Regions from separate parts of the Spirillospora sp. NPDC048823 genome, predicted to be linked through region 1. Evidence: riboswitches for the same ligand, from Rfam matches in the RefSeq annotation. Region 1 holds a riboswitch; the other holds the start of a gene.
The links. Region 1 has a riboswitch for cobalamin ahead of metE (5-methyltetrahydropteroyltriglutamate--homocysteine S-methyltransferase). Riboswitches for the same ligand answer to the same signal wherever they lie in the genome.

Region 1 (6,923 bases):
TGGTGTCGGTGACGCCCGAGGTGGCGAGGCGGAACGCGCCGACCGCCCAGTCCAGGTACGCGGGCCGGTCGGCGTCCCGCAGCGGCAGCAGCTCGCGCAGCGCGGGCTCGTCCACCTGGATGATCCTGATCCCGGCCGCCTCCAGGTCGGCGATCTCGTCGCGGAGGGCGAGCGCGACCTGCCGGGCGGTGTCGGCGAGTGGCTGGTCGTCCCGGACGAACGACCAGGCGAGCATGGTGACCGGGCCGGTCAGCATCCCCTTCACCGGCCTGTCCGTCAGCGACTGCGCGTACGTCGCCCACTCCACCGTCATAGGACGGGGACGCGCGACGTCGCTGTGCAGGATCGGCGGCCGGACGTACCGCGACCCGTACGACTGCACCCACCCGTGCTCGGTCGCCGCGTACCCGTCGAGCTGCTCGGCGAAGTACTGCACCATGTCGTTGCGCTCGGGTTCGCCGTGCACGAGGACGTCCAGCCCCAGGTCCTCCTGCAGCGCGATGACGCGGGCGATCTCGTCCTTCATCGCCCGCTCGTAGGCGTCGGCGGTGATGCGCCCGGCGCGGCGGTCGGCGCGGGCCCGGCGGATCTCGGGGGTCTGCGGGAACGAACCGATCGTCGTCGTGGCCAGTTCCGGCAGCCCCAGGGCGTCCCGCTGGGCGGCGAACCGGGCGGCGCGGTCGCCGCGGCGCGTGTCGCCGATCGACCCCAGCCGTTCCCGGACGGCCCGGTCGACGCGCGCGGCCGGCGCCGGCGTGTCGGCCGGGGCCGGGACGTCCTCGCGCAGCGCCCGGCCGAGCGCGACGACCTCGGCGACTTTCTGCCGGGCGAACGCGAGCCGGCCCCGGACGCCGCCGTTCAGCGACGTCTCGGAGTCCAGGTCGATCGGGACGTGCAGCAGCGAGCAGGACGTGCTCACCACCACCTGGTCGACGAGCCCGAGCAGCGACGCGCAGACGGCCCTGGCCCGCCGCTGGTCGGCGCGCCACACGTTGCGGCCGTCCACGACGCCCGCCACGAGCGTCTTGCGCGGCAGCCCGCCGACCGAGGCGAGCACGTCGACGTTGCCGGGCCCGGCGGCGAAGTCCAGGCCGATCGCCTCGACCCGGCCGCCGGCCAGGGTGCGCAGCGCGTCCGCCCCGATCGTCCCGAAGTAGGTGGCGACCATCAGCCGGGGCCTGCTGGTCAGCCGCCCCAGCCGCGCGTACGCCCGCGCCAGCGCGCCGATCTCCTCCTCGCTGCGGTCCGCGACCAGGGCGGGCTCGTCCAGCTGCACCCACTCCGCCCCCGCGCCCGCCAGGCGTTCCAGCACCTCGGCGTACACGTCGACGAGCCCGTCGAGCAGATCGAGCGGACGGAACCCCTCGGGCGCGCCCGCCTCGGGCTTGGCCAGAAGCAGGTAGGTGAGCGGACCGACGAGCACCGGCCGCGTCTCGACGCCGAGCGCCTTGGCCTCCCGGTACTCCGCCAGCGGCTTGGCCGCCGCCCCCTCGGCCAGCCGGAACCTGGTGCCGGGCCCCAGCTCCGGGACGATGTAGTGGTAGTTCGTGTCGAACCACTTGGTCATCTCAAGCGGCGGGACGTCCTGGACGCCGCGCGCCATCGCGAAGTAGCGGTCGAACCCGGTCAGATGCCGGTACCGGTCCGGGACGGCGTCGACCAGCACGCTCGCGTCGAGCATCTGGTCGTAGAACGAGAACGTGTTCGACGGGACGGCGTCCAGGCCGGCGTCGCGCAACTCGTTCCAGACCGTCGCGCGCAGTTCGGCGCCCGCCTTCGCGAGCGCGTCGGCGTCGGCGCGTCCCGCCCAGTAGTCCTCGGTGGCGAACTTCAGTTCCCGGCGGGCCCCGATTCGGGGATATCCGAGGATGGTCGTGCTCATGGCGGCTTCCCTCGCTGTGCCACAGGCGGCCTTCGGAAGGACGAGCGCACGGCGAACCCCGCGCCGCAGACCGTCCCACGAGGCCGCAGACCACCGCGCACCGGCCGGTGCGCGGGCGGAGGCAGGTCTTCGGACTCGCGGGCACCGCCTCTTCCGAGGCGTCCTACTGGCCGTCGCTTCCCAGGCCGCGTGGCCCAGTGCGTGATGACGGCGGTCGTTCCCGCTCACCGCTGCGGGGCAGTCCCGGAATCACACCGGGTTCCCTCTTACGACACCCGGACCCCCACAGGGCACGGGTGAACCATCCGCACAAAGGAGTCTATCGCCCGGCCCGCGAACCGGCCCCGTGCACCTAATCCAGGTGTGCGGACGGAGTGGTCTCCTGAGTCGTGGACGCCTCGGCCAGATGCATCGTGCCGCCGCCGACGACGACGCGGAGCCCGTACTCCCCGCTCGGACGCCACAGCTCGACGACGGCGCAGTTGGGGACGACGCACGTGCCGTTGAAATGGCGGAAGCCCCGCATCGCCGCCACGTCGGGGTCGGTGACCCCGGTGAGCAGCGACCACATCACGGCCTTCATGAAGAGGCCATGCGAGAAGACCGCGATCAGGCCGTCCTCGGGACGGTCGGCGAGGCGCTCCAGGAAGGCACGGGCCCGCGTGATGAGCGCACGGAAGGACTCTCCGTCACCTTCGTTGACGTAATCGGGGTCGAGTCGTTCCCAGTAGTCGTCGGCGAGGGGCCGCCGCTGCGCCCCCGTGGTCCTCGGCGCATGCAACCCGCCCAGGAACGTGAACTCCTGGACGGGCCATTCCTCGTAGGGCACCTCGGGAAACCGCTCGGCGGTCGGCCGGGCGGTCTCCTGTGCGCGGAGGAACGGCGAGCCGACGATGAGGGCGGGCGGCGCGGTGAACGCCGCGGCCATCCGCTGGGCCTGCTCCCGTCCGCGGGCGGTCAGCGGAGAGGCTGCCGGCCCGTTCGTCGGCAGCCCGGCGTTCGACTCGCTCTGCCCATGCCGGATCAGCCACACCCGCCGCACCATGATCACGCCGACAGACTGACACACGGGCTCGGCGGCATGGAACATCGGACGAGCCGCACGAGGAGAGGGTCGGCGTTGGGGCGCGCCGCGCCGTGGATGCGAGGCGGCTCGTCCAGAGAGCCAGAATGGTTCGGACGGCGATGTCGAGAACCCGTGACCGGCTTCGTCCCCGTGGTGAGGGCGAGCACGAGGGTGGCACCAGCACTTAGGAGAATCACGATGGCCAAGTACCTGCTGCTCAAGCACTACCGCGGCGCTCCCGCCTCGGTCAACGACGTGCCGATGGACAAGTGGACGCCTGAGGAGATCTCGGCCCACGTGAAGTACATGGAGGACTTCGCCTCCCGCCTGGAGGCGAACGGCGAGTACGTCGACGGCCGGGCGCTCGCGCCCGAGGGGGTGTGGGTCCGCTACGACGGCGAGGGCCGTCCGCCCGTCACCGACGGCCCGTTCGCCGAGACCAAGGACCTCATCGCCGGCTGGACGGTGATCGACGTCGACAGTTACGAGCGCGCGATCGAGCTGGCCGGGGAGCTGTCGGCCGCTCCCGGGGCGGGCGGCGAGCCGATCCACGAGTGGCTGGAGGTCCGGCCGCTCCTGACCGCGCAGCCCGACGTCACAGACTGTCATCTCGGGTGAACGACGTCCTGCTCCGGAGCCTCACGCCGAACGTCCTGACGATCCTCATCCGCCGCGGAGCGGACTTCGCCGCGGCCGAGGACGCCGTCCAGGACGCGCTGGTCGAGGCGATCCGCGTCTGGCCCGGCGACCAGCCGCGCGATCCCAAGGGCTGGCTGGTCACCGTGGCCTGGCGCAAGTTCCTCGACGCGGCCCGCGCGGACGCGGCCCGCCGCCGGCGTGAGGACACCGCCGACGAGGAGCCGCCGCCCGGCCCCGCACCCGAGCGCGACGACACGCTCCAGCTCTACTTCCTGTGCGCCCACCCGTCGCTGACGCCGTCGTCCGCGGTCGCGCTCACGCTGCGCGCCGTCGGCGGCCTGACCACCCGCCAGATCGCCCAGGCCTACCTGGTGCCCGAGGCGACCATGGCGCAGCGCATCAGCCGCGCCAAGCGCACCGTCTCCGGCGTGCGGTTCGACCGGCCCGGCGACGTCGCGACCGTCCTGCGCGTCCTCTACCTGGTCTTCAACGAGGGCTACTCCGGCGACGTGGACATGGCCGCCGAGGCCATCCGCCTCACCCGGCAGCTCGCCGCCGCGATCGACCACCCCGAGGTGGCGGGCCTCCTCGCCCTCATGCTGCTCCACCATGCCCGGCGCGCCGCCCGCACGGCGTCCGACGGCAGCCTGGTGCCGCTCGCCGAGCAGGACCGCCGCCGGTGGGACACCGACTCGATCGCCGAGGGCATCGGCATCCTGCAGGCGGCCCTCGCCCGTGACCGCCTGGGCGAATACCAGGCCCAGGCGGCCATCGCGGCGCTCCACGCCGACGCGCAGGCCGCCGAGGAGACCGACTGGGTGCAGATCGTCGAGTGGTACGACGAACTCGTGCGCCTGACGGACAGCCCGGTCGTCCGCCTCAACCGCGCGGTGGCCGTGGGAGAGGCCGACGGCCCCCGCGCCGGCCTGGCGGCGCTGGCGTCCCTGGACGACTCGCTGCCCCGCCACACCGCGGTGGCGGCCTACCTCCACGAACGCGACGGCAACCTGACGACGGCGGCACGGCTCTACGCGGAGGCGGCCCAGAAGGCACCCAACCTCGCCGAACGCGCCCACCTGACCCGCCAGGCCGCCCGCCTCAACACGTCCCACCGCCCCTGACACCCGCTCACCGGGTGGTGCCGTCTGTGGCGCTGCCGCTACTCGCTGGACGCGTGGAGGGTGGAGCGCGGGAGTTCGGCCTGGTCGTCCGTTTCCTCGGCGTCCTGCGTCGCGGCCCACGTGCCGAGCAGCCGGAGCGCCTCCGCGGAATGCGATCCGGGTTCCACCGCATAGGTGTAGAGCCAGCGCTCCCCGTCCTGGAGTTGCAGCGCCTCAACGTGCATGACGAGGTCGCCGACGACGGGATGGTGGAACCGCTTGGGGCCGCGGCAACGCACGTCGACGTCGTGCTCGGCCCACCAGCTGCGGAACTCGGGACTGGCGACGGACAGTTCGCCGATCAGCGCGTGCAGCCGCCTGTCGCGCGGGTAGCGGCCCGCGGCCTCCCGCAGCACCCCGACGCTCACGCGCGCGTTCATCTCCCAGTCGGCCAGGAGATCGCGCGCCGCCGGCTGCAGGAACAGCCAGCGGGGGTGGCTCGCCGCCGCGGACGGCATCGGTTCGAGTCCCACCAGCAGTGCCCGTCCCATGCGGTTCATCGCGTGGACGTCTCCGCGCGAGTCGACGACGATCGCCGGGAACTGGAGGCTGTCGAGCATCAGCCGCATGCCCGCGTCGAGGGGCGGGAGCCGAAGTTCGTCGGGCTTGGGCACGACGGTCGACCGGACGAGGTTGTGGAGGTACAGCCGCTCGACCTCGGCCAGCCGCAGGGCGCGGGCGATCGCGTCCAGCACCTGATCGGACGGCTGCAGGTGCCGGCGGCCCTGCTCAAGGCGGGCGTAGTAGTCGAGGCTCAGGCCGGCCAGCATCGCGACCTCCTCGCGTCGCAGGCCCGGGACGCGGCGCCGGCCGCCGGTCTCGATGCCCACGTCCGCAGGCCGCACGCGCGCCCGCCGGGTGCGGAGGAACTCCCGCAGCTCATCGTTCTTGGCCATGCTCCAACGGTATGCGCCGGACGTGCCCGGCTGGGTGGGTCTGCGCGTCCCAGGATGCCGCCGCCACTCGTGGGGACGGCGCACACGCCCGCATAGTCGACGCATGACCACCATCACTCAGACCTCCCGGCTCGGCGACAGGACCGTGCGGCGCATCGGCTTCGGCGCGATGCAGCTCACCGGCCCGTGGGTGCTCGGCCCGCCCAAGGACCCGGACGCGGCCCGCGCCGTGCTGCGCCGCGCCGTCGAACTCGGCGTCGACCACATCGACACCGCGCAGCCCTACGGTCCCGACGTCGTCAACGAACTCATCGCCGAGGTGCTGCACCCCTACCCGGACGACCTCGTCATCGCCACGAAGGTCGGCGGCGCCCGCGACGCGGAAGGCGGATGGGTCCGGGCGTCCCGTCCGGAACAGCTGCGGGCGACCGTCGAGCAGGACCTGCGCACCCTGCGGCTCGAACGCATCGACCTGGTGAACATGCGTTTCGGCGTCGGAGGCCCCGAACCGGACACCGTCCCGCTCGCCGAGCAGCTCGGCGCCCTGACCGACCTGCGGGACGAGGGCAAGCTCGACCTCATCGGCCTCTCGACCACCTCGGCCGACGTCGTCAAGGCCGCCCTGGAGATCACCCCGATCGCCGAGGTGCAGAACGCGTTCAGCATCGCCAACCGCACGGACGAGCCGGTCGTCGACCTCTGCCGCGAGCACGGCATCGCCTACGTCCCCTACTACCCCCTGGGTTCCGCGTTCACCGGCGGCCCGAAGGCGCTCGCCGCCGATCCATCGATCGCGTCAGTGGCCGCCAAGCACAACGCCTCGGCGTCCCAGATCGCGCTCGCCTGGCTGCTGGCCCACTACGACCGCATGCTCCTGATCCCCGGCACAAGCTCGGTGGCGCACCTGGAAGAGAACCTGGCCGTCGACAGCATCCGGTTGGACGCCGAAGACCTGGCCGCCCTAGGCCGTGTCCCGTGATCATGTGACGGGGTCGCGGAGCCAGATGCGGATCGAGGCGACGTCGATGGTGCCCTGGTAGATGCGTTGTCGTTTGTCGTAGCGAGTGGCCACGGCACGATGCTGGCGGAGTTTGTTCACGCAGCGCTCGACGGTGTTGCGTTCTTTGTAGGCCTCCCGGTCGAAGACCGGGGGCCTGCCGCCTTTGGAGCCGAGTCTCGTGCGGTTGGCGGCCTGGTCCTTCTTCATCGGGATGACGGCCTTGATGTTGGGTTTGCGCAGGTAGCGGCGGTTGGTGCGAGAGGAGTAGGCCTTGTCGGCC
Region 2 (6,923 bases), on a different contig from region 1:
CCAGTGCGGCATCGGGGCTTCCAGGGGCGGCTTCGCGTCCGGCTGGGAGTTGGCGAGGGCGATACGGGTGCCCCACTCGATGTAGGACGTGAACGCGGCGCGGAACTCGGGGTCGTCGGGGAGGCCGACCTCGTCCGCGGCGTCCATGAGAAGGGAGACCCAGCGGCGCCGCTGCGGCTCGGAGATGGCCCTGCGGAGGTGGTGCCGGATCATGTGGTGGTAGCCGCCGCGTTCCGCGCTGTAGCGCTCGGGGCCGCGGAAGACCTCGCCCAGCCAGATCGCGACCCACTTCGGGTGGTCCGGGGCCATGTGCTCGAACAGCGGCCTGAGCAGGTCGTCCTTCAGCACGTTGGTGTAGAACACCTCGGTGAGCCGTTCGAGCGCCTCGCCGCCGCCCGCCCACGCGTACATCGTCGGGACGGACGAGCCGGCGCCGCGCACGGACGTCCGCTCGTAGTGCCGCATCTCCTCGATGGCCTGGACGTACGGCTTGATCTCGGCGAAGAACGCGGGGAAGTGCTCGCCGCCCCGGAAGCCTTTCATGTGGTCGTCGGCGGACGTCCAGCCGATGCGCAGGATGTAGACGGACGGCTCCTCGACGCACCGGGAGAGTTCGTAGTCCACGCACTGGGGCGCGGCGGCGAGGGAGGCGGACGCCCGCGCGTAGGCGGCCTCGAAGTCTTCGATGGACGGCGGGTCGATGCGGTAGCGGATGTACTCGACGATCATTCGGGCCCCCAGGGGATGCAAACCGGTCGGGTAATCACAGTAATCCTGTAATCACCCGACCGGTAGCGAAATGATCAACTCTTGGGCGCCGCTGAACGTCGCAGCCACGCGACCGCGCCGGCGGCCCCCGCGATGACGAGCCCGATCAGCCCGATCCACAGCCAGCCCGACGAGGTGCCCGAATCCTCGGCGGACGTGGCGTTCGCCGGGGAGGACTCGGGGGACCCGGCCGGGGGCTGGGCGCCGGCACCGGGCGAGTCGCCGGCTGCGTCACCCAGCGCCTTGGCGGGCGAGCCCTCCACGGTGAACGTGTAGGCGTCCTGCACAGGATGGCCGTCCGCGGACACGACACGCCAGGCCACCGTGTACTCGCCGTTGGGCAGCGTGCCGCCGAGCCGCTGCGTGACCTTGTTGTCGACCGCGCGCGGCTCCCCGGACTGGACCTGCTTCTCGGACGCGTCCGTCACGATCACCCGCGGCAGCCGCACCGGTTCCGAATACGTCAGGACGATCTGGGACGGCGCCTTGACCGTCGAATCCTCCTCCGGGTCGGCGGACGTCAGCGCGGTGTGCGCGGACGCCGGGGCCGCGGACATCGCCAGTACCAGCCCCGCGGCCGCGGCGCCCGCCGCGGACCGCCTCACGGCGTTCATGACGGGGTGCGTGAAGGTGTGCATCTCGGCATTCCTTTCGAGGTGGGTCATGCCCGGCTCCGGGCGCGGGTCAGGCCGAGTCCGCCGACGCCTTCTCGGCGGTCTTCGGGTTGGCGGTGACGTGCGCGGACGCGGCCGTCGCCAGCCCGAGCACGGATATGGCGGACAGGGAAGCGACCGCGCCCACCCTGCGGGCATGCGGGACGAAGGACATGACGGAACTCCGTTCGAGTCGTACGAGAAGAAGCCGGAAACGCCGCTGAATCGGCGTCCGGTGACGTACGGCGCTCGCCTCAGATGCGGGCGAGCGCCCTCGAACGCGGCGGGGGACCCCGCCGGAGGACCTGGTGCCGCAGCACACGGCCGATGGCCATGACGGCGGCCGACGCCGGTACCACGGGGGTACGGCGCGGAGGCGCCGCGGGTTCAACGGCCGGCAGGGCGACCAGGAGCCGGATCGGGCGGTCCGCCATGGCGGCGACCCGCCGGGCCAGCGACCATGCGGCCCGCTCGCCGCGCCGCAGCCACCACGCCGCCACCAGCGCGGCCACGGTGTGCGCGAGCGTCATCGCCGTCCCGCCCGTGCCGTGCGCGACCGGCAGCATCACGTCCGGACCGGCCGGCGCCGCCCCGCCCATCGCCGCGTGCATCTCCGCCGAGTGCCGCTGGATCGGCTCGGACGCGGCCGTGAACAGGGCGTGCAGAGCGAACTGGCCGCCGAGGAGGCCGCCGAGGATCGTCGCCAGCGAGCGTTCGTGGCCGACCAGCATGAACGTCACGCCCAGCACGGCGCAGAATCCCGCGACCGCCGCCCAGGCCGCAACCGTCCCCGACGCGAGCACGTGCCCCGTGATCGCAAGCGTGACGCACACGGTGGCGAACACCACCGCGCGGGCGGTTCGCAGAGCGGAGTGCGGGGCATGCGGGGACATGGCGCGACCATCCTCCCACCCGGGTCGCCGTCCACGCATCCGCCCCTTGCCACCTTTCAGACCCGCCCAACATCTTGGGGTTGCGCAAAGATCGTCATCTAGATGTAGGGTTCAATCCCGTGCTGGTTCGCCCCCGCCGTTTCGCGGCGGGGGCGACGCGAGAGGGAACCCGGTGCGAGTCCGGGACTGCCCCGCAGCGGTGAGCGGGAACGACCGCCGTCATGAAGCACTGGGCCCACGCGGCCCGGGAAGCGACGGCCAGTAGGACGCCTCGGAAGAGGCGGCGCCCGCGAGTCCGAAGACCTGCCCGCACGGTGTCCGGGACGCGTCCCGGACCGACACGTCCAGGCTTCGCGGGTGGGCCGGGGACGGAGCGCGGCGTGCCCCGGTGGGGACGGCTCGCGTCCCGTTCGCATGCCTCCGCGAGGCGGCTTGCGAGGGGAGAAGCACGTGACACAGGACCTGGCCGCGCCGCCGGCACCGGCGCCGCCCGCCGAGATCACCGCCGAGGCGGAGATCGCCGCCGAGGTCGAGGCGGCCTGCGACGGGGTACCGGGCGCCGACGCGGGACGGGTGCTGGCCGCCGTCCGCGCCTCCGGCGGGATGGACGCGGCGGCGCTGCGGGACCTCGCGATCGGCGAGGCCGGCGCGCTGGTGCCCGCCGAACCCGGCTACTCCCGGGTCGCCGCGCGGCTGCTCGGCACCAGGATCCGGGACGAGGCGGCCGCCGCCGGTGTCCGGACGTTCGCCGAATCCGTCGCCGCCGCGCACCGGGAAGGCCTCCTGGCCGACGCCCCGGCCGCGTTCGCCGCCGCCCACGCGCCGGCGCTCAACGCCCTCATCGACGAGCCGGCCGACGACCGCTTCGAGTACTTCGGGCTCCGCACCCTCTACGACCGGTACCTGCTGCGGCATCCGCGGACACGGCTCGTCCTCGAACGCCCCCAGCACTTCCTCCTGCGCGTGGCGTGCGGCCTCGCCGACACCGTGGACGATGCCGCCGAGCTGTACGGCCTGCTCAGCACGCTGTCGTACCTGCCGAGCTCGCCGACGCTGTTCAACTCCGCCGCCCGGCGCCCCCAGCTGTCGTCCTGCTTCCTGCTCGACTCGCCGCGCGACGAGCTGGAGTCGATCTACGAGCGGTACGGGCAGGTCGCGCGGCTCAGCAAGTACGCGGGCGGCATCGGGATCTCGTGGACGAAGGTCCGGTCGCGGGGCTCGCTGATCCGCGGCACCAACGGGCACTCGAACGGGATCGTCCCGTGGCTGCGCACGCTCGACTCGTCCGTCGCCGCCGTCAACCAGGGCGGACGCCGCAAGGGCGCGGCGTGCGTGTACCTGGAGCCGTGGCACGCCGACGTCGAGGAGTTCCTGGAGCTGCGCGACAACACCGGCGAGGACGCGCGCCGCACCCACAACCTCAACCTCGCCAACTGGATCCCGGACGAGTTCATGCGCCGCGTCGAGGACGACGCGACATGGTCGCTGTTCGACCCGAAGGAGGTCCCCGAGCTGGCCGACCTGTGGGGCGACGCGTTCGACGCGGCGTACCGGACGGCCGAGAAGGAGGGCCGGTACGTCCGGCAGATCCCGGCCCGCAAGCTGTACGGGCGGATGATGCGGACCCTCGCCGAGACGGGCAACGGATGGATGACGTTCAAGGACGCCGCCAACCGCGCCTGCAACCAGACCGCCGAACCGGGGGAGACCGTCCACCTCTCCAACCTGTGCACGGAGATCCTGGAGGTGACGAGCGACGGTGAGGCGGCCGTGTGCAACCTCGGGTCGGTGAACCTGGCCGCGCACGTCGGCGCGTCCGGCATGGACTGGGCGCGGCTCCGCGCGACCGTCCGCACCGCCGTCCGGTTCCTGGACCGCACCATCGACCGCGGCTTCTACCCGACGCCCGAGGCGGAGGCGGCGAACGGCAAGTGGCGGCCGATCGGCCTGGGCGTGATGGGCCTGGCCGACGTCTTCTTCACGCTCCGCCTGCCGTTCGACTCGCCGGAGGCCCGCGAGCTGTCGACGCGCATCTCCGAGGCGATCGCGCTGGCGGCCTACGACGCGTCCGCCGACCTGGCCGCCGCGCACGGACCGCTGCCCGCCTACGACCGGACGCGCACGGCCCGCGGCCGGCTCCACCTCGACCATTTCCCGGACGCGGCGCCGACCCGTCCCGCCGAATGGGAGCGGCTGCGGGCGCGCGTCGCCGAGGTCGGGCTCCGCAACTCGCTGCTGATCGCGATCGCGCCGACCGCCACGATCGCGTCGATCGCGGGCTGCTACGAGTGCATTGAGCCGCAGGTGTCCAACCTGTTCAAGCGCGAGACGCTGTCCGGGGAGTTCCTGCAGATCAACGGCTACCTGGTGGACGACCTGAAGTCGCTCGGCCTCTGGACGCCGCCGGTCCGCGAGGCGATCAAGAGGGCGAACGGCTCCGTCCAGGGCATCGCCGGCCTTCCCGACGAGATGCGGACCCTCTACCGGACGGCCTGGGAACTGCCGCAGAAGGCTCTGATCGACCTCGCCGCCGCTCGCACCCCGTACATCGACCAGTCCCACTCGCTGAACCTGTTCATGGAGACGCCGACCATCGGCAAGCTCTCCTCGATGTACGCCTACGCGTGGCGGCGCGGCCTCAAGACGACCTACTACCTGCGCTCCCGCCCGGCCACCCGGATCGCGCAGACGACCGTCGCCCAGACCGCGGGCACGCAGACCACTGGCACGCAGACCACTGGCACGCAGACCGCTGGGGCCGCGTGCTCCCTGGAGAACCCCGAGACCTGCGAGGCGTGCCAGTGAGCGCGCGAACAGAAGGAAGCGGCATGCTGCTCGACCCCGGTATGGACCTGACCCTGCGGCCCATGCGCTACCCCGGCTTCTACGAGCGCTACCGCGCCGCGATCCGCAACACGTGGACGGTCGAGGAGGTCGACCTCGCGTCCGACCTCGTGGACCTCGCCCGCCTCACGCCCGCCGAGGTGCATCTCGTCAACCGCCTGGTCGCGTTCTTCGCCACCGGAGACTCGATCGTGGCGAACAACCTGGTGCTCAACCTCTACAAGCACGTGAACGCTCCGGAGGCCCGGCTCTACCTGTCCCGGCAGCTGTACGAGGAGGCCGTCCACGTTCAGTTCTACCTGACCCTCCTGGACACCTATCTGCCCGATCAGGACGAGCGCGCCAAGGCTTTCGCGGCGATCGAGCACATCCCGTCGATCCGCTCCAAGGCGGAGTTCTGTTTCCGCTGGATCGACACACTCGGCTCACTGGACGAGCTGCGTACCGCCGCCGACCGCCGGGCGTTCCTGCTCAACCTCATCTGCTTCGCCGCGTGCATCGAGGGCCTGTTCTTCTACGGCGCGTTCGCCTACGTGTACTGGCTCCGCTCCCGCGGCCTGCTGAACGGCCTCGCGTCCGGAACGAACTGGGTCTTCCGGGACGAGAGCATGCACATGGCGTTCGCGTTCTCCGTGGTGGACACCGTCCGCGCGGAGGAACCCGAACTGTTCGACGCCGACCTGACCGACCAGGTCACTCGCATGGTGGAAGAGGCCGTCCAGGCGGAACTCGACTTCGCCCGCGACCTGTGCGGCGACGGCCTGCTCGGCATGAGCGCGGACGACATGCGCGCCTACCTCGAATACGTCGCCGACCAGCGCCTGGTCCGCCTGGGCCTCCCCGTCCGCTATGGCACCGCGAACCCGTTCGCGTTCATGGAGCTCCAGGACGTCCAGGAGTTGTCCAACTTCTTCGAACGCCGCGTTTCGGCCTACCAGATCGGCGTCGAGGGCGACGTCGCCCTGGACGAGGCCTTCTGACCGAACCGCCCGTCCGCTGACCGCTCCGGCGGCACGTCCTACATCAGGGACGTGTCGCCGAGCGATTCCAGTAGCTCGCGCAGCGCACCCGCGAGGTGATCCCGCTCCTCCGTCCGGAGCGCTCCCAGAATGCGCTCCTCGTTCGCCACGTGCAGTAGGAGGATCTCCTCGATCAAGGTCCACCCCGGCTCGGTCAGCCGGACCCGCACCGACCGCCGGTCGCCGTCGTCCCGGATCCGTTCGACGAGGCCCCTGGCCGCCAGCCGGTCGATCCGGTTGGTGATCGCCCCGGAGGTCACCATGGCGGCCTTGTTCAGGGCCCCGGCCGTCAGCTCGTAGGGCGGGCCGGACCGGCGCAGCGTGGCCAGCACGTCGAACTCCCACCGTTCCAGCCCGTGCGCACCGAAGAACTCCTTCAGCTCGCGCTCCAGCAGCAGCGACAGCCGGGAGATCCGCCCGATGATCCCCATCGGCCAGACGGGGACGTCGGGCCGCTCCCGCCTCCACTGCTCCAGCACCTGGTCCACCGCATCGCTCATCGCCGATCCTCTCCCTCCGGATAAATCTTAACGTTCATCTACTTGACGTTGAATCTCATCTCGGGCATTATCTCAGCATTGAGATTATCGACGGGAAGGCAACGAGATGTCCAGTACCTCATCGCGCGCCTCCGGGACGGTCGCGCTCACCGCGCTCACCCCCATCGTCTGGGGATCGACCTACATCGTCACCACCGAGCTGCTGCCGCCCGACCGTCCCCTGCTGACCGCGCTGCTGCGGGCGCT

Region 2: linked by a shared signal. The riboswitch ahead of ACGFK0_RS26450 (ribonucleoside-diphosphate reductase subunit alpha) and the one ahead of metE (5-methyltetrahydropteroyltriglutamate--homocysteine S-methyltransferase) in region 1 are both predicted to bind cobalamin.

What each region holds. Positions count from the first base shown of each region.
Region 1 covers NZ_JBICUT010000018.1:170,317-177,239, forward strand. Annotated here, with positions in the region: gene metE (5-methyltetrahydropteroyltriglutamate--homocysteine S-methyltransferase) at 1-1,882, opposite strand, end outside; cobalamin riboswitch at 1,985-2,203, opposite strand; gene ACGFK0_RS32290 (histidine phosphatase family protein) at 2,235-2,927, opposite strand; gene ACGFK0_RS32295 (YciI family protein) at 3,147-3,566, shown strand; gene ACGFK0_RS32300 (RNA polymerase sigma factor) at 3,563-4,708, shown strand; gene ACGFK0_RS32305 (helix-turn-helix domain-containing protein) at 4,747-5,643, opposite strand; gene ACGFK0_RS32310 (aldo/keto reductase) at 5,747-6,622, shown strand; gene ACGFK0_RS32315 (IS5 family transposase) at 6,623-6,923, opposite strand, start outside.
Region 2 covers NZ_JBICUT010000013.1:9,651-16,573, reverse strand. Annotated here, with positions in the region: gene ACGFK0_RS26470 (group II truncated hemoglobin) at 1-729, opposite strand, end outside; gene ACGFK0_RS26465 (copper resistance protein CopC) at 804-1,433, opposite strand; gene ACGFK0_RS26460 (hypothetical protein) at 1,453-1,596, opposite strand; gene ACGFK0_RS26455 (hypothetical protein) at 1,676-2,314, opposite strand; cobalamin riboswitch at 2,421-2,640, shown strand; gene ACGFK0_RS26450 (ribonucleoside-diphosphate reductase subunit alpha) at 2,765-5,119, shown strand; gene ACGFK0_RS26445 (ribonucleotide-diphosphate reductase subunit beta) at 5,143-6,138, shown strand; gene ACGFK0_RS26440 (MarR family winged helix-turn-helix transcriptional regulator) at 6,177-6,677, opposite strand; gene ACGFK0_RS26435 (EamA family transporter) at 6,784-6,923, shown strand, end outside.